DNA from 3 places in the Streptomyces sp. VNUA24 genome. Region 2 is predicted to be linked to each of the others. Evidence: predicted binding sites of a transcription regulator. Region 2 holds the regulator's gene; each other region holds the start of a gene.

Region 1 (9,620 bases), 2.8 Mb from region 2:
GCCGTCGACGATCGTGGTGTCGTCCTTGGTGACGGTGACGCGGCGGGCGGAGCCGAGCACGTCCAGGCCGACCTGGTCGAGCTTGAGGCCGACCTCCTCGGAGATGACCTCGGCGCCGGTCAGCGTGGCCATGTCCTGCAGCATCGCCTTGCGGCGGTCGCCGAAGCCGGGGGCCTTGACGGCGACCGCGTTGAAGGTGCCGCGGATCTTGTTCACGACCAGGGTCGACAGGGCCTCGCCCTCGACGTCCTCGGCGATGATCAGCAGCGGCTTCGAGGCGTTGGCCTGGATGACCTTCTCCAGCAGGGGCAGCAGGTCGGCGATGGCCGCGATCTTGCCCTGGTGGATGAGGATGTACGGGTCGTCGAGGACGGCCTCCATACGCTCCTGGTCGGTGACGAAGTACGGGGAGAGGTAGCCCTTGTCGAAGGCCATGCCCTCGGTGAAGTCCAGCTCCAGACCGAAGGTGTTGGACTCCTCGACGGTGATGACACCGTCCTTGCCGACCTTGTCCATGGCCTCGGCGATCAGCTCGCCGACCTGCTGGTCCTGGGCGGAGAGACCGGCGACGGCGGCGATGTCCGACTTCTCGTCGATCGGGCGGGCGGTCGCGAGGAGCTCCTCGGACACGGCCTTGACCGCGGCGTCGATGCCCTTCTTCAGGGCGGCCGGGGAGGCACCCGCGGCGACGTTCTTCAGGCCCTCGCGCACGAGCGCCTGGGCGAGCACGGTGGCGGTGGTGGTGCCGTCACCCGCGATGTCGTTGGTCTTGGTCGCCACCTCCTTCACCAGCTGGGCACCGAGGTTCTCGTACGGGTCCTCGACCTCGACCTCACGGGCGATGGTCACGCCGTCGTTGGTGATGGTGGGGGCGCCGAACTTCTTGTCGATGACGACGTTGCGGCCCTTGGGGCCGATCGTCACCTTGACCGTGTCGGCCAGCTTGTTGACGCCGCGCTCGAGGGCGCGACGGGCGTCCTCGTCGAACTTCAGGATCTTCGCCATGGGAGCGGTTCAGCCCTCTCGGAAAATGTGGGTGAAACGAACTGCGCCCCAGACGCCCGGCTTCATAAGGTGGCGGGGGCCCGGGGCGCAGCTCACAAGCAGAATGTGCTTGAGGTGACTTACTTCTCGATGACCGCGAGCACGTCGCGGGACGAGAGGACGAGGTACTCCTCGCCGTTGTACTTCACCTCGGTGCCGCCGTACTTGCTGTACAGCACGATGTCGCCGACCTTGACGTCGAGCGGCAGGCGCTCGCCGTTCTCGAAGCGGCCCGGACCGACGGCGAGGATGACGCCCTCCTGGGGCTTCTCCTTCGCGGTGTCCGGGATGACCAGGCCAGAGGCGGTGGTCTGCTCGGCGTCGAGCGGCTGGACCACGATGCGGTCCTCGAGCGGCTTGATGGCAACCTTGGAGCTGGTGGTCGTCACGATCCGACCTCCCCCTTCGGAGATCTCACGGGGTTAACTGTCTGAGGTGGCGACCAGGTGGATCCGTCGTCGCGGGTGCCGGACCTGCCCGTCGCTGGTTGGCACTCTCCAGGGGGGAGTGCCAGACCTGAGACTATGACTGTGATTAGCACTCGGTCAAGCGGACTGCTAATCGAGTGGGTTGCGGCGGGTCGGCGGGCGGTCGCCGGGGGTCGTTCCGCGGGCCCTGCCGGCGCCGCGGCGCCGCCTCAGAGGTAGTCCTCCAGGCGGCCGACGGTGAGGCCCTGCTCCTGGATCCGGCGCAGCAGCCGCGTCGTCATCTGCGTGAGGGTGGCGCCCTTGAGCTGGTCCGGGCCCCGGAACTGGGCCAGGACGATGTCGCCGGGGCGCAGCCGGTCGCCGACGGCGTAGCGGAGGTCGTGGATCTGCATGGACGCGCGCCACAGGACGACGGCCGCGATGCCGCAGTCGGCGGCGGCGCGCAGCGTGGTGGTGTCGTGGAGGCCGTAGGGCGGGCGGAACAGGGTCGGCCGGGCGCCGAAGCGCTGCCTGAGCTTGTGCTGCTGGCCGCAGATCTCGGCGCGCTGGCCCGCGTACGGCAGGCCGCGCAGGGCGGTGTGGTCCAGGGTGTGGTTCTGCACGGTCGCCCCGACGGCCCGCAGCCGGGCGAAGTGGCCGTACCCCGGCCCCACGACACTGTCCGTCAGGAACATGCTCACCGGCAGCCGCAGCTCACGCACCATGTCGACGAATCTCGGGTCCTTCTCCGCGCCGTCGTCGTACGTCAGGAAGACCACCTTGTCCCGGGTCGGCACGCGGTCCACGACGGGCGGCAGCCCCGGGCCGGACGCGCGGAGCCGGGAGGGCCGGTCGGGCTCGCGGGGCGGGGGAGCGAGGGGGGCGGCGAGGCCCCAGCGGCGGTACGCGGGCGTGTGGGGGTGCGCGGGCGTGTGGGGGTGCGCGTGGGGGTGCGGGTGCTTGTGTCCGGGAGCGCGGGCGCCGCCTTCCGCGCCGGGGGTGTCCGGGACCGGGCGGGGGTCGTGCGCCGTCGCGCCCGCCCCGGGTGCGGCCGGCCGGGCGGCGGGACCGGCCGCGCACCCGGGGAGGAGCAGGGCGGCCAGGGCGAGCAGCGCGGCGAGTGCGACGGGTGCGGTGCGGGCGCGGGAGCCCGGCGTACGCCCGCGCGCCCCGCCGGCCGTCACAGGTAGTCCTCCAGCCTCGCCACCGCGTAGCCCTCGGCGGTGGCCCGGTCCAGGAAGCGGCGGACCATGTCGGGCATGGTGCCCTTCCCGTCGGACCTGCCGCGGAAGTGGCTCAGGACGATGTCGCCGGGGCGGAGCCGGCGGTCCGCCTCGCGGTGCTCCCAGCGGTCGGCGAAGACCTCCTCGTTCCAGAGGGGGACGACCTCGATCCCACAGGACCCGGCGGCGCGCAGGGTGTCCCGGTCGTAGCTCCCGTACGGCGGCCGGAAGAGCCGGGGCCGCTCGCCGTAGCGCTTCTCGATCACGTCCTGCATGCCGCAGATCTCGCGTTCCTGGGCGGCGCGGGAGAGGGAGCGCAGAGGGCGGTGGTGGAGGGTGTGGTTGCCGAGGACCACGCCCTGGTCCCGCATCCGGGCGAAGTAGCCGTAGTCCTCCTTGATCAGGTAGTCGCTGAGGAAGGCGGTGTACGGGACGCGCAGGTCGCTCATCATCCGCAGGAACGCGGGGTCCTTCTCGGCGCCGTCGTCGATCGTGAGGAAGAGGATCCTGTCGCGGGTGGGGACGGTGGTGAGGACCGGGGGGAGTCCGTCCCGCTCGTGGCCGTCGACCTCGAACCCCTCGCGTGTGCGGAGTTCCGGCTTCTCGGCCGGAGGGGGCGGCGCGGGCAGGGGCACCCCGGCCAGTCCCCAGCGCTTCGCCGCGGCGACCCGCGCGGCGTGCGCCCGGCGCAGCTTCCCGGCGTACGTGTCGAGGGCGCGGGCGCCCGGCGCCTGGAGGGGCCGCTGTCCGCGCTCCTGGCCATGGGCGGGCCCCGTGGTGCCCGCCCGTCCGGTCGCACCCTGTCCGACGTCCTCCCCGTCTCCCCTGGCGCACCCGGACACGATGACCGCGGCGGCGAGCACGGCGACACCGCCCCGGAACACGCCGCTCCGTCCCCGTCCCCAGAAACGCGCCCGCTTCGCACTCTTTACATCATTTTGTCGTACGAGTCGCATGGCGCCGCATCCTCGCAGCACGGCCCCGCTCCACGGCCCCGACACCGCCGTCCGGCCCCCACCGTCCACCAAGTGGCCCACGCCCCCTCCCCCTGACCGACAATGGCCCGGTGAACGACCTGGACCCCGCCGCCTTCCTCGCCCCCCTGCTCACCCCCGAGGGCCGCGCGCTCCTCGACGAGGTGCGCGACACCGAACCGGCGCGGGAACTGGCCGTGGCGACCCGGCTGCGCCGGGACCACCCGGCCCCCCTGGTGTCGGCGGCGCTCGCCCAGGCACGGCTGCGGCAGCGCGCGGCGGCGAAGTTCGGCGCGGCGGACGCGGAGCGGATGTTCTTCACGCCGAACGGTGTCGAGCAGTCGACCAGGACGTCCGTGGCGGCCTACCGGGCGGAATGCCTCCGGGCACTCGGCGTGCGGTCGGTCGCCGACCTGTGCTGCGGCATCGGCGGGGACGCGATCGCGATGGCGCGTGCCGGGATCCGGGTGCTGGCCGTCGACCGCGACCCGCTGACGGCGGCGGTCGCCCGCGCCAACGCCGACGCGCTGGGCCTCGCCGAGCTGATCGAGGTGCGCGAGGCGGACGTGACGGAGGTGGACACCGCCGGGTTCGACGCCGTGTTCGTCGACCCGGCCCGGCGCTCCTCCGCGCGCGGCCGGATCTTCGACCCGGAGTCCTACTCCCCGCCCCTGTCCTGGGCCGTGGCGGCCGCGCTGAAGGCCCCGCTGGGCGCGCTGAAGATCGCGCCCGGCATCCCGCACGAGGCGATCCCCCCGGCCGCCGAGGCCGAGTGGATCTCGGACGGCGGCGATGTGAAGGAGGCCGTGCTGTGGTTCCGCGAGGACGGCACCCCGGGGGCGCGGCGCGCGATGCTGCTGCCCGCGGAGGCGGGCATCCGGGCCACTCCCGACACGATGCTGCCCGATCCCCCGGTCCGCCCGGTCGGCCGGTACCTGTACGAGCCCGACGGCGCCGTCATCCGCGCCCATCTGGTCGCCGAGGTCGCGCGGGACCTGGAAGGCGGGCTGATCGACCCCACGATCGCCTACATCACCGCCGACGAGCACCATGTCACCCCGTACGCCACCGCCTACGAGATCACCGACCGACTCCCCTTCGGGGTCAAGAAGTTGAAGGCCCTGCTGCGGGAGCGCGAGGTGGGCATCCTGACCGTGAAGAAGCGTGGGTCGGCCGTGGAGCCGGAGGAACTGCGCAAGAAGGTCAAGCCGCAGGGACGCAACGCGGCGACGGTCTTCCTGACCCGGGTCGCGGGAGCGCCGGCAATGCTGATCGGCCACCCGGTCTGACCCCTACGGCCCCGGGCGGGGCTTCTCACGCCCCCTCATCCGCCCGCGCCAGCAGCAACGCCCGCTCCCGCTCGTTGCGCGCCAGCCCGGCCGCCCGTACGAACTCGGCGCGGGCCTCCTCCGTCCGGCCCAGCCGCCTCAGCAGATCCCCGCGGACGCTGGGCAGCAGGTGGTAGTCGCGCAGGGCCGGTGCGGCGGCGAGGCCGTCCACGATCTCCAGGGCGGGACCGGGGCCCTCGGCCATGGAGACGGCGACCGCGCGGTTCAGCTCCACCACCGGGGACGGGGCCCGGGCGGCCAGCAGGGCGTACAGGGTGACGATCTTCGGCCAGTCCGTCTCCTCGTAGGTGTACGCCTGGGCGTGGCAGGCGGCGATGGCGGCCTGGAGGGCGTACGGGCCCGGGGCGCCCGGCGCGCAGGCGGTGGCGCGGCCGAGCGCGGTGAAGCCCCGGGCGATGAGGGGGCGGTTCCAGCGGCGGCGGTCCTGGTCGGCGAGCAGGACCGGTTCCCCGGAGGGAGCCGTGCGGGCGGCGGCCCGTGACGCCTGGAGTTCCAGCAGGGCCGCCAGGCCGTGCACCTCGGGTTCCTTCGGCATCAGCTGGGCCAGCACCCGGGCCAGCCGGAGGGCGTCCTCGCACAGGGCCGGGCGCAGCAGGTCGTCTCCGGCGGTGGCCGCGTACCCCTCGTTGAAGATCAGGTAGATGACTTCCAGCACGGAGTCGAGGCGGGCCTCGCGGTCGGGGCCGTACGGCACCTCGAAGGCGACGTTCCTCGTGGCGAGCGTGCGCTTGGCGCGGACGACGCGCTGGGCGATGGTCGGCTCGGGGACCAGGAAGGCGCGGGCGATCTCGGGGGTGGTCAGACCGCCGAGGAGGCGCAGGGTGAGGGCGATGCGGGCCTCGGCGGAGAGCACGGGGTGGCAGGCCGTGAAGACGAGGCGGAGGAGGTCGTCGTCGATGTCGTCCGGGTCGGCCGGCCGGTCGAGGTGGGGCCCCGCCGCCTCCAGGTCCCGGCCCACCTCGGCGAGTTTGCTGGCGTACCGCTCCCGGCGGCGGACGAGGTCGATCGCCCGGTGCTTGGCGGTGGTCGTCAGCCAGGCGCCCGGATTGTCCGGCACCCCGTCCCGCGGCCACTGCTCCAGCGCCGCGACCAGCGCGTCCTGCGCCAGTTCCTCCGCGATCCCGACGTCCCGGACGATCCGCGTGACCCCGGCGATGATCCGGGGCGACTCCATGCGGAAGACGGTCTCGACCGTCTCGACGGCCGCGTCGGAGGCGGGCCGGGACGAGGGGGCGTCGGCGGGGGCGGGACCGGACGCGGAGGTGGGCTGTGGGGTCACAGCCCACCATCAGACACCCGGTCGGCGCCCCGGCCAAGCGGACCCGACGGCTCAGGGCTCCATGATCTCCCGCACCTCGCAGGTGACCGTCCAGTGCTCCTCGTGCACCTTCAGGAACCGCTTGGTCCACTCGATCGCCTCGGCCATGTCCTTGGCCTGGACGATGGCGTACCCGCCCACGACCTCCTTGGACTCGGTGAACGGCCCGTCCGTGACGGAGAGCTTCCCGCTCTCCCAGTGCACCCGCGTGCCCTGCGCGGTCGGGGACAGACCGGCGGTGTCCAGCAGGACGCCGGCCTTCGTCATCTCCTCGATCAGGTCCCCCATCCGCTGCATCAGCTCGGGGCTCGGGCCCTCGGCGGGGGCGTTGGTCTCGTCGATCCGGACCATCGACAGATAGCGCGGCATGGTGACTCCAGGTGCGTCGGCGGCCGGGGCTTCTCCCCGACTCTCACCCCTGCGTCGAACGGCCGCACCCCGGATCGACACGGTCGCCGAAATTTCCGGGAGAAGTTTTTCGCCCCCGCTCGCCCCGGCGCGCTGCGGCGGCCGCCCGCTACTTCAGCGACTCCCAGAGCTTTTTCGCCTCGGGTTCCCGTGCCACCACCCGGTTGCTGTCGTACGGGGCGGGCGCGACCGGCATCATCACGGTCGTGGTGGCGGCGGAGGACAGGCCCTCCAGGCTCCGGCCGAGGCGCACCAGGTCGGTGATCGAGGCGAGGCCGGTGTCCGTCGTGAGGCTCGCGGTGACCGCGTCGGCGGCCCGGTAGAGCTGCGCGGGGTTCGTCAGGAGGTCGGTCGAGGAGATCTGGTCCAGCAGGGCCTTCACCAGCTTCTGCTGGAGGCCGATACGGCCGAGGTCGCTGCCGTCGCCGATGCCGTGGCGGGTGCGGGCGAGGGCGAGCGCCTGCTCGCCGTCGAGGTGGTGGGTGCCCGCGGCCAGCTTGAGGTGGCTGTCGGCGTCGTCGATGTCCTCGTCCGTGGTGACCGTGACCCCGCCGAGCGCGTCGACGAGCTTGGCGAAGCCGGCGAAGTCGATCTCCATGTAGTGGTCCATGCGGACGCCCGTCATCGACTCGACCGTCTTCACCGCGCAGACCGGGCCGCCGACCGCGTACGCGCTGTTGAACATCGCGTTGTACGCCACCGCCGTCGAACCGCCCGACTCCAGCGGGCAGGACGGGCGGGTGACCAGGGTGTCGCGGGGGATGCTGACGACGGTCGCCCCGGTCCGGCCCTCGTCGACGTGGACGACCATCGCCGTGTCCGAGCGGGCGCCCGCGCCCTCGTCGCCACCGCCGAGCGCGGCGTTCTCCTTGCCGCTGCGGGAGTCGGAGCCGAGGACGAGGATGTTGAGCGCGCCGCTCGGCAGGGGGTCGGGGGTGGCCGACGCCTCGGGTGCGGCCGTCGTGGTGGTTCTCGCGGGGCGGTCGTCGCCGAGCGCGGTGTTGATGTCGACGCCCTTGATGTTGGCGTTGAGCCGCCAGAACGTCCAGCCCAGCCCGCTCGCGGCGAGCACGAGGACGCCGGCGAGGGCGAAGCCGGCGATCTTCAGCCGGCGCCGCCGTCTGCCCGCGTCCCCGTTGTCCTCGTCCCCGCGCCCGTTTCCTTCACCCGTCACACACATGAACGTACGTCCGAATTGTTACGGCGAGGAACTGCCTGCCGCGTTTCCTTCGGAAATTCTCAGACTTCGCGGGCTTCTCGGCCGAGGGTCACGGTCGGCACCGGGTTGGTGCCGCTCCAGGTGCCGTTGAAGCCGAAGCTCACCGAACCGCCGCTCGGGACGCCGCCGTTCCAGGAGGCGTTGGAGCAGCTGACGGCCGTGCCGGTCTGGGTGCAGGTCGCGTTCCACGCCTGGGAGACCTGCTGGCCCGCGCCGAAGGTCCAGGCGACCCGCCAGGAGGAGAGCGAGGAGCCGGCGGCGCAGCGGATCGTCACGTTGCCGGTGAAGCCGGTGTTCCACTGGCCGGCGACGGTGTACGCCGCCGAGCAGCCGTCCGGGACCGGGGGGTCGGTGACCGTGCCGCCGAGGGCCGTCACGATGCCGTGGTAGGCGGGTTTCGGGGCGTAGTTCTCGTCGTACGGGGTGGCCGCGCCCTCGCCCGGGAAGACGTCCGGGATCCAGGAGTCGGAGTCGGTGAAGCCCCAGACGGTGACGGCGGTGCAGCGGGTCACGGCGACGCACGCCTTCACCACGGCGTCGTACTCGGTGCGCTGCTGGGCCAGTTTGGCCTGGGTGGCCGGGAGTTGCATCCGGATGTCGAGTTCCGTGATGGCGACGTCCACGCCGAGGTCGGCGAAGCGCTGGATGTTCTGCTGGAGGGTGGCGGGGACCTGGCCGAGGATCAGGTGGGCCTGGAGGCCGACGCCGTCGATCGGGACGCCGCGTGCCTTCAGGTCGCGGACCAGGTTGTAGAGGGCCGTGCTCTTGGCGTTGACGCCCTCGACGTTGTAGTCGTTGATGTAGAGCTTGGCGGTGGGGTCCGCGGCTCGGGCGGCGGTGAGGGCCTGGGCGATGTAGTCGGTGCCGAGGCCGTTGTACCAGAGGGTCCGGCGGTAGGTGCCGTCCTCGTTGAAGGGCTCGTTCACCACGTCCCAGGCGGCGAGGCGGCCCTTGTAGCGGCCGACCTCCAGTGCGATGTGGTCCTTCATCAGCTGGCCGAGCTGGGCGGGGGTCCAGGTGCCGTTCTGCAGCCAGTCGGGGTTCTGGCTGTGCCAGACCAGGGTGTGGCCGCGTACGTCCTGGTCGTGGGCCTCGGCGAAGTCGACGATCCGGTCGGCCTCGGTCCAGTCGAAGGTGCCTCGGGTGGGCTCGACGGAGGCCCATTTCATGGCGTTGCCCGGGGTGAGCCAGTTGAACTCCCTCGCCGCGATCTCGCCGTAGGTGCCGGTGAGCTTGGAGCCGGTCACGGCGGTGCCGATGCCTTTGCCCTTGGCTGCGGCGAGGTCCCGTAGGGGCGGGTCGGCGGCGTGGGCGGCGTTCGCGGTGGGGGCGGTGGCGATCAGGGCGGCGGCGAGGGTGGTGAGGGTGGCGAGCAGCGGGGTGATCCGGGCTCGCCTGGGATTTCTGGGGGTTCTCATTGCGGGTGCCTCCGAAAGTTTCGGTTGTGCATCCGATTGACTGCGGAGGAGTGTGGAGGGGGTTGTGCGAGTCGTCAATACATCAACTTTTGGCCATGGCGCTCTGCTTGGGGTGGGGTGGGGGTGTGCGGGGTGCGGTTTGTGGTCGGGTGCCGCGCCGTCGGGGTCTTTCGCGCAGTTCCCCGCGCCCCTGGGAAGAGCGGCAGCGCGGCTGCCTGGTGCGGGCCGTTGCCGGGTCTCCCGCCGTGGGGGTTGATCGC
Region 2 (9,620 bases):
ACGGCGGCGTCCGCTGCACCCTCGCCTCCGCCGGGCACCCGCTGCCGCTGCTGCTGGGCCCCGACGGCGACGTACGGGCCGTGGCCGAGCCGCAGACGCTGCTCGGGGTGATCGAGGACACCGCGTACGTCTCCGAGACCTTCGAGCTGCGCCGCGGCGACACCCTGCTGTGCGTGACCGACGGGGTCACCGAGCGCCGCAGCGGCCCCCGCATGTTCGACGACGAGGACGGCCTCGCCACCGCGCTCTCCGGCTGCGCCGGGCTCGACGCCGAACTCACCGCCGAACGCATCCGGCGGCTCGTCCACGAGTTCGGTGACCGGCCCCCCGACGACGACCTCGCACTGCTGGTGCTGCGGGCGGAATGAGGACCCGCGGGGGTGCGGGACAATGGAGCACATGCCTTCCGCACTCCCCGACGGTGAGCCCGTCCCCGACGACGGCGCGCTGCCCGCCCACGCCCTGGCCGGCGCGGCCGAGCGGCCCCTCGGGTTCTATCTGCACGTCCCGTACTGCGCGACCCGCTGCGGCTACTGCGACTTCAACACCTACACCGCCACCGAGCTGCGCGGCACCGGCGGTGTCCTCGCCTCCCGCGACAACTACGCGGACACCGTCGTCGACGAGATCCGCCTCGCCCGCAAGGTCCTCGGGGACGACCCGCGTCCCGTCCGCACCGTCTTCGTCGGCGGCGGCACCCCCACCCTGCTGGCCGCCGACGACCTCGTACGGATGCTGGGGGCGATCCGCGACGAGTTCTCCCTCGCCGACGACGCCGAGGTGACGACGGAGGCGAACCCGGAGTCCGTGGACCCGGCGTACCTGGAGACCCTCCGCGCGGGCGGCTTCAACCGCGTCTCCTTCGGCATGCAGAGCGCCCGGCAGCACGTCCTGAAGATCCTCGACCGTACGCACACGCCCGGGCGCCCCGAGGCATGCGTCGCGGAGGCACGCGCCGCCGGCTTCGACCACGTCAACCTCGACCTGATCTACGGCACCCCCGGCGAGTCCGACGACGACTGGCGGGCCTCCCTGGACGCCGCGCTCGGCGCCGGGCCCGACCACGTCTCGGCGTACGCGCTGATCGTCGAGGAGGGCACGCAGCTCGCCCGGCGCATCCGGCGCGGCGAGGTCCCGATGACGGACGACGACGTCCACGCCGACCGGTACCTGATCGCCGAGGAGATGCTGTCGGCCGCCGGGTTCGACTGGTACGAGGTGTCCAACTGGGCCACGTCCGACGCCGGGCGCTGCCTCCACAACGAGCTGTACTGGCGGGGCGCCGACTGGTGGGGCGCGGGACCGGGTGCCCACAGCCACGTCGGCGGCGTCCGCTGGTGGAACGTCAAGCACCCCGGCGCGTACGCGGGCGCGCTGGCGGAGGGGCGCTCCCCTGGCGCCGGGCGGGAGCTCCTGTCGGACGAGGACCGCAGGGTCGAGCGCATCCTGCTGGAACTGCGGCTGCGGGAGGGGTGCCCCCTGCCGCTGCTGAAGGAGGACGGCCGTGCGGCCGCCGGTCGCGCGCTCGCCGACGGGCTGCTGGAGACGGGGCCGTACGAGGAGGGGCGTGCGGTGCTGACGCTGCGGGGGCGGTTGCTGGCGGACGCGGTGGTGCGGGACCTGGTGGACTGATCATCCGGGTGGGTGAATCGGTACGGAACGGAGGTTCGGTACCTAACCTGGTTCGTAGGCTGCCGCCAATAGCACGCGGCAGATATGTAGGCCATGGAGATGACCGCTGTGGACGAGCGTGGGATGACCAGGTTCTTCGCGGAGTTCGAGCCCCCCGAGGGCGTCAAGGTAGAGCTTCTCCGGGGGGTGATCGTGATGATGGTCAGCCCTGACATCGTGCACAACATGATCGTTGTCGATGTGCAGGACCAGATTCCACGAGCGCGCTGGTCTCGTCTTCAGACACAGGACGTCGACATTCCGACCGAGGCCAGTGAGCCGGTGCCGGATCTGGTGGTCGTCGCGCGGGACCTCTTGCCTGCTTCGGGCCGGCTGTTGCCCGCCCAACTGGTCAGCCTGGTGGTGGAGGTCGTCTCCAAGTCCAGTGTTCATCAGGATTACGAGGTCAAGAGGTCGATCTACGCAGCAGGCAAGGTGCCTGCCTATCTCATCCTGGACCCGATCATGGGGCAATGCGTCCTGCTGACCAGACCCGAGGGAGTGGGCGAAGACGCGAAGTATCTGACGCAACAGATCACCAAGTTCGGTGACCCAGTGGCCTTGGAGATTCTGGGAGTCGAACTGGATACGAGTGACTTCGCCACCTTGCCCGACGTCAGGCCCCACCGCTATCCGTGACGAAGTCGATCAGCTCCTCCACCCGCCCCAGCAACTCCGGCTCCAGGTCCTTGTAGGACCCCACCCGCCCCAGGATCGCCTGCCACACCGCCCCGGTGTTCTCCGAGGGCCACCCCAGCGCCCGGCACACCCCGGTCTTCCAGTCCTGCCCCCGCGGCACCCGCGGCCACGCCGCGATGCCCACCGACGACGGCTTCACCGCCTCCCAGATGTCGATGTACGGGTGCCCGACGACGAGCGCGTGCTCGCTGGTCACCGACGCGGCGATGCGGGACTCCTTGCTGCCGGGGACCAGGTGGTCGACCAGCACGCCGAGCCGCGCGTCCGGCCCCGGGGCGAAGTCCTCGACGATCGCGGGCAGGTCGTCCACACCCTCCAGGTACTCCACCACCACACCCTCGACCCGCAGATCGTCGCCCCACACCTTCTCGACCAGCTCGGCGTCGTGGCGCCCCTCCACGTAGATGCGCCCGGCGCGGGCGACCCGCGCGCGAGCGCCCGGCACGGCCACGGAGCCGGAGGCCGTGCGGGAGGGACGGACCGGGGCCGACGACGCGGGGCGGACCAGCGTCACCACCTGCCCCTCCAGCAGGAACCCCCGCGGCTCCAGCGGGAACACCCGGTGCTTGCCGAAGCGGTCCTCCAGCGTCACCGTGCCCGCCTCGCAGCCGACGACCGCGCCGCAGAAGCCGGTGGCGGGCTCCTCGACGACCAGACCGGGATCGGCCGGGACCTCGGGGACCGGCTTCGGCTTCTTCCACGGCGGGGTCAGGTCGGGTGAGTACTGGCGCATTCGAGTGACGATAGGAGAAGCCGCGCCCGGATGCCCCCGTGCTCAGTCCGACACGCCGAAGCGGCGTGCCAGGGCGTCGCGCTGGGCCCGGACGAACGCCGCGTCCACCACCGCCCCGTGGCCGGGCACGTACAGCGCGTCCTCGCCGCCGAGGTCCAGCAGCCGGTCCAGCGCGGCCGGCCAGCGGGACGGGATCGCGTCGGGGCCCGCCTGCGGCTCGCCGGACTCCTCGACCAGGTCCCCGCAGAACACCACCTCCCGAGCGCCCCCTGACACCAGGACCGCCAGGTCGTGCCCCGTGTGCCCGGGGCCCACGTTCGCCAGCAGCACCCGGACATCGCCTCCGAGGTCGAGCGTCCACTCCCCGGAGACCAGGTGACGGGGACGTACCAGCAGGTCGGCGGCCTCGGTGGCGTCCGCCGGGGGAAGGCCGTGGTGCACGGCGTCCGCGCGGAGGGCCTCGTGGTCACGGCTCAGGACGCCGTCGACCCCCACCGCGCCGAAGACCTCCACCCCGGCGAACGCGGCCGCCCCGAAGACATGGTCGAAGTGCGGGTGGGTGAGCGCGAGATGTGTCACACGGGCGCCACCGAGCAGCCGGCACGCCTCGCCGCGCAACCGCGCGCCCTCCCGCAGGCTCGAACCCGCGTCGATCACGAGGGCCGAGCCCTCCCCGACCACCAGCCCGGCCGTGCAGTCCCAGCCGGGCAGGCGGCATCGTCCGACCCCGGACGTCAATTCCTGCCACCCGCACTCTTCCCAAGTCACCGTCATGCGCCGACGCTAGCCGTAGCTCCGGGGACGGCGTCGTCGTGTACTCCCCGGTAGGAAACAGCCCCCGGCCGGAGCCCGGCCTTGCCGGGGGCGTACCCCACCGCCGTACACTGGGCGGGGAGTGTTGGCACTCGCCCGGGGTGAGTGCCAAGGGGAAGCCGCAGGAGCGCGAACGGGAGGTGTGCGCGGTGCTCAGTGAACGCAGGCTGCAGGTGCTGCGCGCCATCGTCCAGGACTACGTGGGCACCGAGGAGCCGGTCGGTTCCAAGGCGCTCACCGAGCGGCACAACCTCGGCGTCTCCCCGGCGACCGTTCGCAACGACATGGCGGCGCTGGAGGACGAGGGCTTCATCGCCCAGCCCCACACCAGCGCGGGCCGCATCCCCACCGACAAGGGGTACCGGCTCTTCGTCGACAAGCTCGCCGGGGTCAAGCCGATGACCCCGCCCGAGCGGCGCGCCATCCAGAACTTCCTGGACGGCGCGGTCGACCTCGACGACGTGGTGGCACGGACCGTGCGGCTGCTCGCGCAGCTCACCCGGCAGGTCGCCGTCGTGCAGTACCCGTCGCTCACACGGTCGACGGTGCGGCACGTGGAGCTGCTGTCGCTGGCGCCCGCCCGGCTGATGCTCGTGCTGATCACGGACACGGGACGGGTGGAGCAGCGGCTGGTGGACTGCCCGGCGCCGTTCGGAGAAACGTCACTCGCGGACCTGCGGGCCCGGCTCAACAGCAAGGTCGCGGGCCGCCGCTTCACCGATGTGCCGAGGCTGGTCGAGGACCTGCCCGAGGCGTTCGACCTGGAGGACCGGGGCACGGTCGCGACGGTGCTCTCCACCCTCCTCGAAGCACTCGTCGAGGAGAGCGAGGAGCGGCTGATGATCGGCGGAACCGCCAATCTCACCCGCTTCGGACATGACTTCCCCCTCACCATCCGGCCCGTTCTGGAAGCCTTGGAGGAACAGGTCGTCCTCCTCAAGTTGCTTGGTGAGGCGGGGGATTCGGGCATGACCGTACGCATCGGTCATGAGAACGCGTATGAGGGACTCAACTCCACGTCCGTCGTCTCCGTCGGCTACGGTTCGGGCGGTGAGGCAGTAGCGAAGCTGGGCGTGGTCGGACCTACGCGCATGGACTATCCGGGAACGATGGGAGCGGTACGAGCGGTGGCACGGTACGTCGGACAGATCCTGGCGGAGTCCTGAGTGGCCACGGACTACTACGCCGTGCTCGGCGTGCGCCGCGACGCGTCCCAGGACGAGATCAAGAAGGCGTTCCGGAGGCTCGCGCGCGAGCTGCATCCGGACGTCAACCCCGATCCGAAGACCCAGGAGCGGTTCAAGGAGATCAACGCCGCCTACGAGGTGTTGTCGGACCCGCAGAAGAAGCAGGTCTACGACCTCGGCGGCGACCCCCTGTCCCAGGCGGGCGGCGGGGGTGCGGGCGGCTTCGGCGCCGGCGGCTTCGGGAACTTCTCGGACATCATGGACGCCTTCTTCGGCACGGCGTCGCAGCGGGGTCCCCGCTCGCGTACGCGCCGGGGACAGGACGCGATGATCCGGCTGGAGATCGACCTCGACGAGGCGGCCTTCGGCACCACGAAGGACATCCAGGTCGACACCGCCATCGTCTGCACGACGTGCAGCGGCGAGGGCGCGGCCCCGGGCACCACCGCGCAGACCTGTGACATGTGCCGCGGCCGCGGTGAGGTCTCGCAGGTCACGCGGTCCTTCCTCGGTCAGGTCATGACCTCCCGGCCCTGCCCGCAGTGCCAGGGGTTCGGCACGATCGTCCCCAACCCGTGCCCCGAGTGCGCGGGCGACGGGCGGGTGCGGTCGCGGCGGACGCTCACGGTCAAGATCCCGGCCGGTGTCGACAACGGCACACGGATCCAGCTCGCCGGTGAGGGCGAGGTGGGGCCGGGTGGCGGTCCCGCCGGTGACCTCTACGTCGAGATCCACGAGCTGCCGCACTCGACGTTCCAGCGGCGCGGTGACGATCTGCACTGCACGGTCACCATCCCGATGACGGCGGCCTCCCTCGGCACCAAGGTGCCGCTGGAGACGCTGGACGGTCTGGAGGAGGTCGACATCCGGCCCGGGACGCAGTCCGGGCAGTCGATCCCGCTGCACGGCCGCGGTGTCACGCATCTGCGGGGCGGCGGCCGGGGCGATCTGATCGTCCACGTCGAGGTGCAGACGCCGACGAAGCTGGATCCCGAGCAGGAGGCCCTGCTGCGGCAGCTCGCCGCGATGCGCGGGGAGGAGCGGCCCACGGGGCAGTTCCAGCCCGGGCAGCAGGGGTTGTTCTCCCGCCTGAAGGACGCGTTCAACGGGCGCTGAGCGGGTTCGTTGTCGGGTGCGGGTCCGGTGGGGCTTCTCGCGCAGTTCCCCGCGCCCCTGAAAAGATGTCTTGAGGGGCGCGGGGAACTGCGCGACCACCCACGACGGACCCGCACTCGAACAACCGCCCGCACCCGATTCGGCGATGTCCGGAGGACAGTGGCACCATGCCGTCATGTCCTCCGCGCTGACCGATCTCGTCCCGCTGCCGATCGTGCAGGCCCCCATGGCGGGCGGTGTCTCCGTGCCCCGGCTGGCCGCCGCCGTGTCCGAGGCGGGCGGGCTGGGCTTCCTCGCCGCCGGGTACAAGACGGCCGACGGGATGTACCAGGAGATCAAGGCCCTCCGGGCCCTCACCTCCCGCCCCTTCGGCGTCAACCTGTTCATGCCGCAGCCGGAGTACTCCGAGCCCGCCGCCGTCGACGTCTACGCGGAGCAGCTGGCCGGTGAGGCGACCTGGTACGACGCCGAGCTGGGCGACCCGGACAGCGGACGCGACGACGGCTACGAGGCCAAGCTCGCCGTGCTGCTCGACAACCCCGTACCGGTGGTGTCGTTCCACTTCGGCTGCCCGACCCCCGAGGTCGTGGAGTCCCTCGCCCGCAAGGGCACGCTCACCCTGGTCACCGCGACCTCGGCGGAGGAGGCCCAGGCCGTGGAGCGGTCCGGGGCCCACGCCGTGATCGTGCAGGGCGTCGAGGCGGGCGGCCACCAGGGCACCCACCGCGACGACCCCGAACGGGACTGCGCCGGCATCGGCCTGCTCTCCCTGGTCGCCCAGGTCCGCGAGGCCGTGGCCCTGCCGATGGTCGCGGCCGGCGGCATCATGCGCGGCGGCCAGATCGCCGCCCTCCTCACGGCGGGCGTGAGCGCGGCCCAGCTCGGCACGGCCTTCCTCGCCACCGAGGAGTCCGGCGCGCACGCCGTCCACAAGCAGGCCCTGACCGACCCCCTCTTCGTCCGCACCGAGCTGACCCGCGCCTTCTCCGGCCGCCCGGCCCGCGGGCTGCTCAACCGCTTCCTGCGCGAGCACGGCCCGTACGCGCCGGTCGCCTACCCCGAGGTCCACCACCTCACCTCGCCGCTGCGCAAGGCCGCCGCCACGGCCGGGGACGCGCAGGGCATGGCGCTGTGGGCCGGGCAGGGGCACCGCATGGCCCGCAAGCTGCCCGCCGGGGAGCTGGTCGGGGTGCTGGCCGCCGAGATCGCCGCCGCGCGGGCCGAACAGGCCGCCGCACGGGTCGGCGGGACGGGCGGGGGCCGCACCGGGGGCGAGGAGCGATGACCGCGCCGGTGTTCGTGGTGGACCGGTTCGACGGCCGGGGCTCGGAAATCGTGCTCGACGGCCCCGAAGGCCGGCACGCCGTCTCGGTGAAGCGGCTGCAGCCCGGTGAGGACGTCGTCCTCACCGACGGGCGGGGCCGGTGGGTGGAAGGCGTGGTGAAGGCCGCCGAGGGCAAGGACCGGCTGGTCGTCATGGACGTGGGGGAGCTGCGGGAGGAGCCGCCCGCGCAGCCCCGCCTCACCGTCGTCCAGGCGCTGCCCAAGGGCGACCGGGGCGAACTGGCCGTCGAGACCATGACCGAGGTCGGCATCGACGCGATCGTGCCCTGGGCCGCCGCCCGCTGCATCACCCAGTGGCGGGGCGAGCGGGGGCTGAAGGCGCTCGCCAAGTGGCGGGCCACCGCGCGGGAGGCGGGCAAGCAGTCCCGCCGGACGCGGTTCCCCGAGGTCGCGGACGCGGCCACGAGCAAGCAGGTCGCGGCACTGCTGGCGAAGGCCGACTTCGCCGCCGTCCTGCACGAGAGCGGCGACGAGACCCTGGCGACGGCCGAGCTGCCGGCGACCGGGGAGATCGTGCTCGTCGTGGGGCCCGAGGGGGGTGTCTCACCGCAGGAGCTGGCGCTCTTCGGCGAGGCGGGCGCGGGGGCGTACCGACTCGGGCCCAGTGTGCTGCGCACATCGACCGCCGGAACGGCGGCCGGGGCGCTGCTGCTGGGCAGAACCGGACGCTGGTCCTGACCGCCCCGGTCCCGGCCGCCGTCCCCCGACCCCAGGGAGCATCGTGGAACTCGCCCAGGTCAGACTGCTCGTCTCGGACTTCGCCGCCTGCTATCGCTTCTATGCCGACGTCCTCGGGCTGAAGCCGCAGTCCGGTGCGGCCGAGGGGCCGTACGAGAAGTTCAGCCCGGCGGTCGGGTCCGCGGGCATCGCCCTGCAGGACCGGGCGATGATGGCGGAGGTCCTCGGCGAACTGGCCGGCACGGCCAACGGGCACCGGTCGCTCGTCGTCCTGCGGGTCGACGACCTCGACGCGTACTGCGAGCAGATCACCGAGCGCGGCGCACACCTGCTGCACGGACCCGCACCCATGACCGACCGGATGCGCGTGGCCCATCTCAAAGACCCCGAGGGGAACTTGGTGGAGCTGCAGGAATGGCTGCTGATGCGCGGCTGAGGCCGCGTGCGCCCGGCGCACCCCCGGTTCACCCTTCCCGGCGGCATGGCCGCACGCGGTCTTCCGCGGCGCGGCGGCCGGTGGCAGGCTGCCGTGCATGCGGGTATGGAGGCGTGTCAGGGCGCACCGGACCGGCGGGCGCCGGCTCCTGCTGGGAGCCGGGCTCGGAGTCGGCGCCGTCATGAGCCTGGTGGCCTGTGAGGGCGGCGGGCTGAACACCGGCGCGGTCGCGTTCACGACGGACCAGCTGGCGACCAAGGAACTGGAGCGGGAGGGCCTCGACGTCCGGTGGCTCACCTGCACGGCCTCGTACGACGGCGACGGCGCGCGGAAGTCCGGGTCGCCGTCCGCGTCCGCCGCCACCGTCGCGCACGTCGACTGCACGGGCGAGGACAAGGAAGGCCGGGACATCAGCCTCACCGGGAAGGTGACGAGAGGGGTCAACGGCCGGTGCGTACGCGGGGACCTGACCGCGAAGGTCGGCGGCAAGGAGTGGTTCCACGTCGAGGGGCTCGGCAACTGCGACGCCCCCGCCCCGAGCACCGGGCCGGGCGGTCAGGGCGGGCCGGGACCGACCGTGACGGTCACCGTCACCCAGACCATCTGGTGTCAGAAGGACCCCGCGTGCGTGCCCGAGGGCAAGTGAGGCCGGGCCCCGCGGCAACTCGGGCCCGGGGCGAGGGACATGATCCAAACCCCTCCCCATCGGACCGAACGCTGCTTAAAGTGACCGGGTGACTCAGCTCGCGTATTTCCGGTATCCGCACCTGCACGGCGACCTGGTCGCCTTCACCGCCGAGGACGACGTGTGGCTCGCGCCTCTGGACGGCGGCCGTGCCTGGCGGGTCAGCGCGGACAACGTACCCGTCAACCACCCGCGGATCTCCCCGGACGGCAGCACCCTCGCGTGGACCTCCACGCGGGACGGCGCGCCCGAGGTGCA
Region 3 (9,620 bases), 1.1 Mb from region 2:
GCGTGAAGGTCGACGTCAGCGTCTACTCCTGGAACGACGTCGACCGCCGGATCAAGGAGATGGTCGCCGCCGGTGAGGCCCCCGATCTCGCGCAGGCCGGCACCTATGCCGACTACGCCTCGGCCGGCCGGCTCTACGAGGTCGACGACCTGCTCTCCATCCCCGTCCAGGCCGGCTTCCTGCCCCAGCTCGCCGACGCGGGCAAGGTACGGCGGGTCGCGTACGGCATGCCGTTCGCGGCCTCCACCCGCGTCCTCTTCTACAACAAGAAGCTGTTCGCGAAGGCGGGCCTCGACCGCGCCCCGCGCGACTGGGACGAACTGGCCGCCGACGCCGCCGCCCTCGACCGCGCCGGAGTCACCACCCCCTACGCGCTGCCGCTCGGGTCAGAGGAGGCGCAGGCCGAGACCATGCAGTGGCTGCTCAGCGGCGGGGGCGGCTACACCGACAACGTCGGCACCTACCGCATCGACTCCCCGGACAACGTCCGCACCTTCACCTGGCTCAAGGACAGGCTCGTCGACCCGGGCCTCACCGGGCCCACCGCCCCCGGGGAACTCAACCGCGCCGACGCCTTCGCGGCGTTCGCGCGGGGCGAGGTCGGCATGCTCAACGGGCACCCCACCCTGATGCGGATGGCCGCCGACAAGGGGGTCGCGTACGGCACGGCCGCCATGCCGGGGCGCGACGAGCGGGAGCACGCGACCATGGGGGTCGCCGACTGGATGATGGCCTTCAAGCAGAACGGCCACGGGAAGGAGATCGGTGACTTCCTCGACTTCGTCTACAGCGACGAGAACGTGCTCGGCTTCTCCCGGGAGTACGACCTGCTGCCGGTGACCGCGTCCGCGTCCCAGGAGATGGCCGGGGACAAGGGCGAGGCCGCGCTCGGACCGTTCCTCGACGCGCTGCCCAGCGCGGAGCTGTATCCGGTGGGCAAGACGTCCTGGTCGGATGTCAGCGCGGCGGTCAAGGAGCAGGTGGGGCGGGCGGTGCGGCGCGATGCGAAGCCGGGGGCCGTGCTTACCGAGCTGCAGCAGACGGCCACCATTGCCGAGCGGGGGGAGTGAGGGGGGCTCTTGGCCGGGGGCGGGTGCGTTGTCGCGTGCGGGTGAGTGGGGCTTCTCGCGCAGTTCCCCGCGCCCCTGAAAAGCAGGGGCTGCGCCCCATGCTTTTCAGGCCCACCCGACAACGCACCCCACCCCGCCCCACCCCCTCGCGCTGTCACACTCCTCCGTTACCGTCGTCGTATGGACGAGCTGGACGCGCGGGAGCAGGCGATTCTTGCCGTGGAGCGGCAGGGGTGGGGCGGGCCCGGGGCCAAGGAGCGGGTCATCCGGGAGCGGCTCGGCCTCGCCCCCGTGCGGTACTACCAGCTGCTCAACGCGCTGCTCGACGACCCCCGCGCCCTCGCCCACGACCCGGTCACCGTCAACCGGCTGCGAAGAGTCAGGGAGGGACGCCGGGCCGAGCGATGACGGATAGGGTCGACGCCATGGGCAGCCACAAGGACGCAGAGAACCCCAAGGCCACCTTGCCGACCCCCGTGACCCAGGCCGGGCGGGACGCGCTGGACGCGATCCTCGGCCGCCCGGGCGGCACGGTGATCGCACTCGACTTCGACGGCACGCTCGCCCCGATCGTCCCCGACCCCGAGCAGGCCCGCGCCCACCCCGACGCGGTCGCCGCCCTCGCCGCCCTCGCCCCGAAGGTCGCCTCCGTCGCCGTGGTGACCGGCCGCCCGGCGGCCGTCGCCGTCCGCCACGGCGGCTTCGCCGGTGTCCCCGGACTGGAACACCTCGTCGTCCTCGGCCACTACGGCGCCGAACGCTGGGACGCCGTCACCGGCACCGTCAGCGCCCCCGCCCCGCACCCCGGAGTCGCGGCGGTCCGCGCCGAACTCCCCGGCCTCCTGGACGGCGTCGGCGCCCGGCAGGGCACCTGGATCGAGGAGAAGGGCCGCGCGGTCGCCGTGCACACCCGCCGCGCCACCGACCCCCAGGCCGCCTTCGACGCGCTGCGCGCCCCGCTCACCGACCTCGCCGCCCGCCACGGCCTCATCGTCGAACCCGGCCGTATGGTCCTCGAACTGCGGCCCCCGGGGATGGACAAGGGCGTCGCCCTGCGCGAGTACCTGGCGGAAACCGGCGCCGCGTCCGTCCTCTACGCCGGTGACGACCTCGGCGACCTCCCCGCCTTCGCCGCCGTCGAGAAACTCCGCACCGAGGGCACGCCCGGCCTCCTGGTCTGCAGCGGCAGCGCGGAGGTCAACGAACTGTCCGAGCGGGCGGACCTGGTGGTGGACGGCCCGCAGGGAGTCGTCGACCTCCTGGCGGCCGTCGCCGCGCACGTCCGACGCGGAGGGCCCTGAACGGCGGCCCCGGCTACCGGCCCTCCTCCAACGCCCGCAACTGGTCCAGGAACCACTGCGTCGGCGGCAACGCGGTGGCCGCCGCGACCAGCCGCTTCCCCCGCTCCGCCCGCTCGTCCGCCGACAGGCTCAGCGCCTCGTGCAGCGCGGCCGCCGTACCCGCCACGTCGTAGGGGTTCACCACCACCGAGTCGTCGCCCAGTTCCTCGAAGGCCCCGGCCTCCCGGGACAGCACCAGCACACACCCCTCGTCGGAGACGACCGGCACCTCCTTGGCGACGAGGTTCATGCCGTCGCGGATGGGGTTCACCAGGGCCACGTCCGCGAGGCGGTACGCCGCCAGGGACCGGGCGAAGTCGTCCTTGAGGTGGAGGACGACCGGGGTCCAGTCCGGTGTCCCGTACCGCTCGTTGATGTCGTCCGCGACCCGCTCGACCTCGGTCATGTAGTCCCGGTACACCGCGAGGTCCTGCCGCGACGGGTACGCGAAGGCGACGTGCACGACGCGCTCGCGCCAGGTCGGCCGGTCGTCGAGGAGCTGCCGGTAGGCGTGCAGGCCGCGCACGATGTTCTTCGACAGCTCCGTGCGGTCCACGCGGACGATCGTGCGGCGCGGGGTGCCCTCCGGGGCCGTACCGATCTGCTCCCGCAGCAGGGCGATGCGGTCGTCGACGTCCTCCTGGTGGGCGCGGGAGCGCAGGAAGTCCGCGTCGGCGCCCAGGCCGTGCACGCCGATCCGGGTGCCGGACAGGCTCTCCGGGCCCAGGACGGCCCGGCAGCACGCGGTGAACGCGTCGGCCCACCGCTGGGTGAGGAACGCGGCCCGGTCGGCGCCGAGGATGCCGTCGAGCACCTGCGCGGCGATGTCGTCGGGAAGCATCCGGAAGTAGTCGACGGGTGCCCACGGGGTGTGCGAGAAGTGGCCGATCCGCAGGTCGGGGCGGAGGTCGCGCAGCATCCGGGGGACCAGGACCAGGTGGTAGTCCTGCACCAGCACGGCCGCGCCGTCCGCCGCCTCGTCGGCGAGCGCCTCGGCGAAGGCGCGGTTGTACGTCTCGTACGCCGCCCACTGCCGTCGGAACTCCGCGTCGAAGGCCGGTTCCAGGGGGGTCTGGTAGAGCATGTGGTGCACGAACCACAGCGTGGAGTTGGCCACGCCGTTGTACGCGTCGTGGTGCACGTCGGCGGGGATGTCCAGCATGCGCACGCCCGGTTCGGAGACACCGCGTCGTACGGCCTCGCGGTCGCCGTCGCCCAGGGCGGAGCACACCCAGACGGCGCCGGAGGACGGGTCGATCGCGGAGAGGCCCGACACGAGACCGCCGCCGCCGCGCTTCGCCGCGAGCGTGTCGGTCTCCTCGTCCAGCGTGTAGGTGACGGGTCCCCGGTTGGACGCGACGAGTACGTGGGCCGCGCCGTGCGTTGATGCCATACGGCTCAACCTAGCCAAGGGCTCCGCCGGTCAAACGTGGGGTGCGGCCGTATACAGGAGTGCCTCATGAGGGTGGAGCGCCTGTTGTGTGGCGGGTGCGGGTGGGTGGGGGCTGGTCGCGCAGTTCCCCGCGCCCCTGAAATGCCCGGGGCTGCGCCCCGGGCATTTCAGGCCCGCAGGACCGTTGGCTTTCAGGGGCGCGAGAAGCCCCGCACCCCCGCCCCCTACGCCGCCCTCCGCTTCGCGTACTCCGTGATCTCCACCATCGGCGGCCGCTCCTCCAGGTCCACCGAATAGGTGCGCGGCTCAAAACCCTCCCGGCCCCGTTCGAACTGCGTCAGGACCGGCCGGATCAGATGCCCGCGGGCCAGCCGGAGCTGGGCCGTGCGGTAGATCGCCGCGGACATGCGGCCCAGCGCCGCCCCGTCCTGGTGCCGGTGCTTGCGGACGCCCACGTCGACCTGGGCGAGCGCGTCGAGGCCGACCAGGTGCAGCGCGTCGACCAGCATGCCCAGCTCGATGCCGTAGCCCACGGGGAACGGCAGCCGCTCCAGGAGCGAGCGCCGCGCCGCGTACTCGCCGCCGAGCGGCTGGACGAAGCCGGCCAGCTGCGGCCAGTGCATGTTGAGCAGGGGGCGGGCCATGAGTTCCGTCACACGGCCGCCCTGGCCGGCGGCGGAGCCGAGGGGGCGGTCGTACATCGCCTTGACGAGGTCGACCCCGGGGTCCGTGAGCAGCGGGCCCACGATCCCGGAGACGAAGTCGGACGAGAACTCCCGGAGGTCGGCGTCGATGAAACAGACGATGTCGCCCCGGGTGACGAGCAGCGAGCGCCACAGCACCTCGCCCTTGCCGGGCACGGCCGGGACGCGGGGCAGGATGTCGTCGCGGTGGACGACGCGCGCCCCGGCCGCCGCCGCGACCTGCGACGTCCGGTCGGTGGAGCCGGAGTCGACGACCACGATCTCGTCGACGAGCGGGACCTGCCGCATGAGGTCGTGGCGGATGATCGCGACGATGTCGCCGACGGTCTCCTCCTCGTTCAGCGCGGGCAGGACGACGCTGACCGACTGGCCGCTCGCTCGTTTCGCGGCCATGATCCTGTGGAGCGGGCGGTCGGCCGTGGACCAGGAGCGGGTGTTCAGCCAGTGCTCGACTTCCTTCAGCACAGTGCGCGGCTCCTCTGCGTTCATCTCGCGGTTCGGACGGCTCTCTCAACTGTCCTGGCCTTCGGTTACAGTCTTGGACAACGCTGGTGACCATCGCATGTCGGTGCCCGTCGGCTCATACAACCAAATACCGCTCATCCAGAGGGGCAGAGGGATACGGCCCGATGAAGCCCCGGCAACCCTCCAGCCGGTCTGACCACGTCGTCGTGGTGAGGCTCCCGGCTCGGGAAGGTGCCAAATCCGTCTCGCGGCGAAGTGCGCCGCGAGGAAGATGAGGAGAAAGGGCCTCGCCTCCATGGCTGCGCAGACTGTTGCAAGCACCACCGACTCCCCCTCCACAGTAGACCTCGGCCCCGCCGCCGCACTGAGCTGTCGTGAGTGCGGCCACCGCGTCCCCCTCGGGCCGGTCTTCGCCTGCGAGGAGTGTTTCGGGCCGCTGGAGATCGCGTACGACTACTCCGCCTACGACACGGAGGAGCTGCGCAAGCGGATCGAGTCCGGTCCCGCGAACATCTGGCGGTACGCCCCCCTGCTGCCCGTCCCGGCCGACGTGGCGACCAAGCCGAACATCAATCCCGGCTGGACCCAGCTCGTGCAGGCCGACAACCTGGCCGCCGCGCTCGGCGTCGACGCCGGCAAGCTCTTCGTCAAGGACGACTCCGGCAACCCCACGCACTCCTTCAAGGACCGGGTCGTCGCCCAGGCGCTGGAGGCGGCCCGCGCCTTCGGCTTCACCACCCTGTCCTGCTCCTCCACGGGCAACCTGGCCGGCGCCGTCGGCGCCGCCGCCGCCCGCGCCGGCTTCCGGTCCTGCGTGTTCATCCCGCACGACCTGGAGCAGGGCAAGGTCGTCATGGCCGCGGTCTACGGCGGCGAGCTGGTCGGCATCGAGGGCAACTACGACGACGTGAACCGCTTCTGCTCCGAGCTGATCGGCGACCCGGCCGGCGAGGGCTGGGGCTTCGTGAACGTCAACCTGCGGCCGTACTACGCGGAGGGCTCCAAGACCCTGGCGTACGAGATCTGCGAGCAGCTGGGCTGGAAGCTCCCGGATCAGCTGGTCGTGCCGATCGCCTCCGGGTCGCAGCTCACGAAGATCGACAAGGGGCTGCAGGAGCTGATCAAGCTCGGGCTCGTCGAGGACAAGCCGTACAAGATCTTCGGTGCGCAGGCCGAGGGCTGCTCGCCGGTGTCGGTGGCGTACAAGGCGGGCCACGACGTCGTACGGCCGCAGAAGCCGAACACCATCGCGAAGTCGCTGGCGATCGGCAACCCGGCGGACGGGCCGTACGTGCTCGACATCGCGCGGCGGACCGGGGGGGCCGTGGAGGACGTGACGGACGAGCAGGTCGTCGAGGCGATCAAGCTGCTCGCGCGGACCGAGGGGATCTTCGCCGAGACCGCCGGTGGTGTGACCGTCGGCGTGACGAAGAAGCTGATCGAGGACGGGCTGCTCGACCCGACGCTCACCACGGTCGTGCTCAACACCGGTGACGGTCTCAAGACGCTGGACGCGGTGGCGGGGACGGGGCTCACCGCCACCATCCGGCCCAGCCTTGATTCGTTCCGCGAGGCCGGTCTCGCGTAAGCAGGACCCGTCAGCAAGTCGTTCTGCTGCGGGTAAGTGGGGGCTTGTCGCGCAGTTCCCCGCGCCCCTTAGGTTCGCTGCACTCCCCGGAGGTTTCACATCATGTCCGTCAACGTCCGCATTCCGACCATCCTTCGCACCTACACCGGCGGGCAGGCCGAGGTCAGTGCCGAGGGCGGCACCCTCGCCGAGGTCATCGCCGACCTGGAGAAGAACCACAACGGGATCGCCGCCCGGGTTCTCGACGACCAGGGCAAGCTGCGGCGGTTCGTGAACGTGTACGTGAACGACGACGACGTCCGGTTCGAGCAGGGGCTGGAGACGGCGACGCCGGACGGCGCGGGCGTGTCGATCATTCCGGCCGTCGCGGGTGGCTGACCCCCGGTCCGTACCGGTCGGTAGTAACCGTCGGTAACTTCGATTACCGAGCGTTCATCGAATTGCCCCCTCCGTGAGAGAAGCGGAGGGGGCAATTCTCTATGGTTGAGCACTGTAGAGTTGGGGAACCCGGTCCGATCACCGTAGTGATTCCATGCCGGACGCATATGTGATTCCGCCGCACGCCCTATATGAAGTAGCCAAAGTGTGCAGGGTATTTGCGTGTTTCGCTCCTTTTGTGGAGCCCGACTTGCCCTGAATTCGGGCGAATTGTTCGTACATTCCCGACCGGTCGTGTCCAGATTTCTCGTCCGATTGACCTGTTGCAGAGGGCAGTTGGACAGATACATTCGGCCGCGGTCGACGCGTTCCGGCGCACACCCCCAACCGTTGGGGGGTGAGGTCTGACCCGGATCCGCGAAGTGTGGATCTGTGCAAGGGCCAGTAATAGGGGAGTTAGGCATGGCTCAGGGCACCGTCAAGTGGTTCAACGCGGAGAAGGGGTACGGCTTCATCGCGGTCGACGGTGGTGCGGATGTATTCGTCCACTACAGCGCGATTCAGATGGACGGCTACCGCACCCTGGAAGAGGGCCAGCGGGTCGAGTTCGAGATCTCGCAGGGTCAGAAGGGGCCGCAGGCGGACATGGTCCGGCTCGCGGCCGGCTGAAGTACGCGCCGGGTTTCAACGCAGCGACGTTCTTCGTTCTTCGTAGGAGGGCTCGCACCCCGCTCCGGGGTGCGGGCCCTCTTGTGTGCGCAGGCCCCCGGACCGGTCCCGGAGGGGTGCGCACCGGGGTCGCGCGCGGGGCGCGAGGGGCGCGTTCACCTGCGGATCATCGAGAGGCGCTTGCACTCGCAGGGGGCGAGTGCTAATCATTGGCGTTAGCACTCTGAAGGTGAGAGTGACAACGAGGACCGGGTCGGCGAGGCCCGCAGGCCGGGTGGGGCAAGGAACCACGAGGCAGGCAGGCCGTCCGTCGCGGGCGCCAGCGCGGTCCGGAGCAATCCACCCCCTGTCCGGGAGGACCACTTCACATGGCCAAGATCATCGCGTTCGACGAGGAGGCACGGCGCGGCCTCGAGCGCGGCATGAACCAGCTCGCGGACGCCGTCAAGGTGACGCTCGGCCCCAAGGGCCGCAACGTCGTCCTCGAGAAGAAGTGGGGCGCCCCCACGATCACCAACGATGGTGTGTCCATCGCCAAGGAGATCGAGCTCGAGGACCCGTACGAGAAGATCGGCGCCGAGCTGGTCAAGGAAGTCGCCAAGAAGACGGACGACGTCGCCGGTGACGGTACGACCACCGCGACCGTCCTCGCCCAGGCGCTCGTACGCGAGGGCCTGCGCAACGTCGCCGCCGGTGCCAACCCGATGGCCCTCAAGCGCGGCATCGAGAAGGCCGTCGAGGCCGTCTCCGGCGCCCTGCTGGAGCAGGCGAAGGATGTCGAGACCAAGGAGCAGATCGCTTCCACGGCCTCCATCTCCGCCGCCGACACCCAGATCGGCGAGCTCATCGCCGAGGCCATGGACAAGGTCGGCAAGGAAGGCGTCATCACCGTCGAGGAGTCCCAGACCTTCGGTCTGGAGCTGGAGCTCACCGAGGGTATGCGCTTCGACAAGGGCTACATCTCGGCGTACTTCGCCACCGACATGGAGCGTATGGAGGCCGTCCTCGACGACCCGTACATCCTGATCGCGAACTCCAAGATCGCGAACGTCAAGGACCTGCTCCCGCTCCTGGAGAAGGTCATGCAGTCGGGCAAGCCGCTGCTGATCATCGCCGAGGACGTCGAGGGCGAGGCCCTGTCGACCCTGGTCGTCAACAAGATCCGTGGCACCTTCAAGTCCGTCGCCGTCAAGGCCCCGGGCTTCGGCGACCGCCGCAAGGCGATGCTGAACGACATCGCCATCCTCACCGGCGGCGAGGTGATCTCCGAGGAGGTCGGCCTCAAGCTGGAGAACACCACGATCGACCTGCTGGGCCGCGCCCGCAAGGTCGTCATCACCAAGGACGAGACCACGATCGTCGACGGGTCCGGCTCCTCGGAGCAGGTCCAGGGCCGGGTCAACCAGATCCGCGCCGAGATCGAGAACAGCGACTCGGACTACGACCGCGAGAAGCTCCAGGAGCGCCTGGCGAAGCTCGCGGGCGGCGTGGCCGTCATCAAGGCCGGTGCCGCGACCGAGGTCGAGCTCAAGGAGCGCAAGCACCGCATCGAGGACGCCGTTCGCAACGCGAAGGCGGCCGTCGAGGAGGGCATCGTCGCCGGTGGTGGCGTGGCCCTGCTGCAGGCCTCCTCGGTCTTCGAGAAGCTGGAGCTGTCGGGTGACGAGGCGACCGGCGCCAACGCCGTGAAGCTCGCCCTGGAGGCCCCGCTCAAGCAGATCGCCGTCAACGGTGGCCTGGAGGGCGGTGTCATCGTCGAGAAGGTGCGCAACCTCCCCGTCGGCCACGGCCTGAACGCCGCGACCGGTGAGTACGTCGACATGATCGCCGAGGGCATCATCGACCCGGCGAAGGTCACGCGCTCCGCGCTGCAGAACGCGGCCTCCATCGCCGCGCTCTTCCTCACCACCGAGGCCGTCATCGCCGACAAGCCGGAGAAGGCCGCCGCGCCCGCCGGCGGCGGCATGCCGGGCGGTGACATGGACTTCTGATCGACCCCGGTCGATCACCGTC

The links. The regulator HrcA, encoded in region 2, represses chaperone genes, less so after heat shock. The targets are predictions, from matches to a motif close to TTNGCACTCNGNNNNNCNGAGTGCNAA.
Region 1: groES (co-chaperone GroES) is a predicted target of HrcA. The motif match lies at 1,579-1,605, and genes of this name have one in related genera.
Region 3: groL (chaperonin GroEL) is a predicted target of HrcA. The motif match lies at 7,823-7,849, and genes of this name have one in related genera.

The regions. Positions count from the first base shown of each region.
Region 1 covers NZ_CP119143.1:4,639,367-4,648,986, forward strand. Annotated here, with positions in the region: gene groL (chaperonin GroEL) at 1-1,005, opposite strand, end outside; gene groES (co-chaperone GroES) at 1,125-1,433, opposite strand; gene PYR72_RS19490 (polysaccharide deacetylase family protein) at 1,682-2,635, opposite strand; gene PYR72_RS19495 (polysaccharide deacetylase family protein) at 2,632-3,558, opposite strand; gene PYR72_RS19500 (class I SAM-dependent methyltransferase) at 3,741-4,937, shown strand; gene PYR72_RS19505 (DUF6596 domain-containing protein) at 4,963-6,276, opposite strand; gene PYR72_RS19510 (YciI family protein) at 6,328-6,684, opposite strand; gene PYR72_RS19515 (LCP family protein) at 6,833-7,903, opposite strand; gene PYR72_RS19520 (endo-1,4-beta-xylanase) at 7,963-9,360, opposite strand.
Region 2 covers NZ_CP119143.1:7,409,513-7,419,132, forward strand. Annotated here, with positions in the region: gene PYR72_RS31715 (SpoIIE family protein phosphatase) at 1-368, shown strand, start outside; gene hemW (radical SAM family heme chaperone HemW) at 400-1,632, shown strand; gene PYR72_RS31725 (Uma2 family endonuclease) at 1,732-2,310, shown strand; gene PYR72_RS31730 (DUF3097 domain-containing protein) at 2,288-3,103, opposite strand; gene PYR72_RS31735 (MBL fold metallo-hydrolase) at 3,146-3,877, opposite strand; gene hrcA (heat-inducible transcriptional repressor HrcA) at 4,066-5,082, shown strand; gene dnaJ (molecular chaperone DnaJ) at 5,083-6,219, shown strand; gene PYR72_RS31750 (nitronate monooxygenase) at 6,395-7,504, shown strand; gene PYR72_RS31755 (16S rRNA (uracil(1498)-N(3))-methyltransferase) at 7,501-8,241, shown strand; gene PYR72_RS31760 (VOC family protein) at 8,285-8,677, shown strand; gene PYR72_RS31765 (hypothetical protein) at 8,859-9,323, shown strand; gene PYR72_RS31770 (S41 family peptidase) at 9,412-9,620, shown strand, end outside.
Region 3 covers NZ_CP119143.1:6,292,479-6,302,098, forward strand. Annotated here, with positions in the region: gene PYR72_RS26985 (extracellular solute-binding protein) at 1-1,070, shown strand, start outside; gene PYR72_RS26990 (DUF3263 domain-containing protein) at 1,251-1,478, shown strand; gene otsB (trehalose-phosphatase) at 1,496-2,371, shown strand; gene PYR72_RS27000 (trehalose-6-phosphate synthase) at 2,385-3,803, opposite strand; gene PYR72_RS27005 (glucosyl-3-phosphoglycerate synthase) at 4,028-4,972, opposite strand; SAM riboswitch class I at 5,104-5,250, shown strand; gene thrC (threonine synthase) at 5,268-6,560, shown strand; gene PYR72_RS27015 (MoaD/ThiS family protein) at 6,663-6,938, shown strand; gene PYR72_RS27020 (cold-shock protein) at 7,401-7,607, shown strand; gene groL (chaperonin GroEL) at 7,976-9,598, shown strand.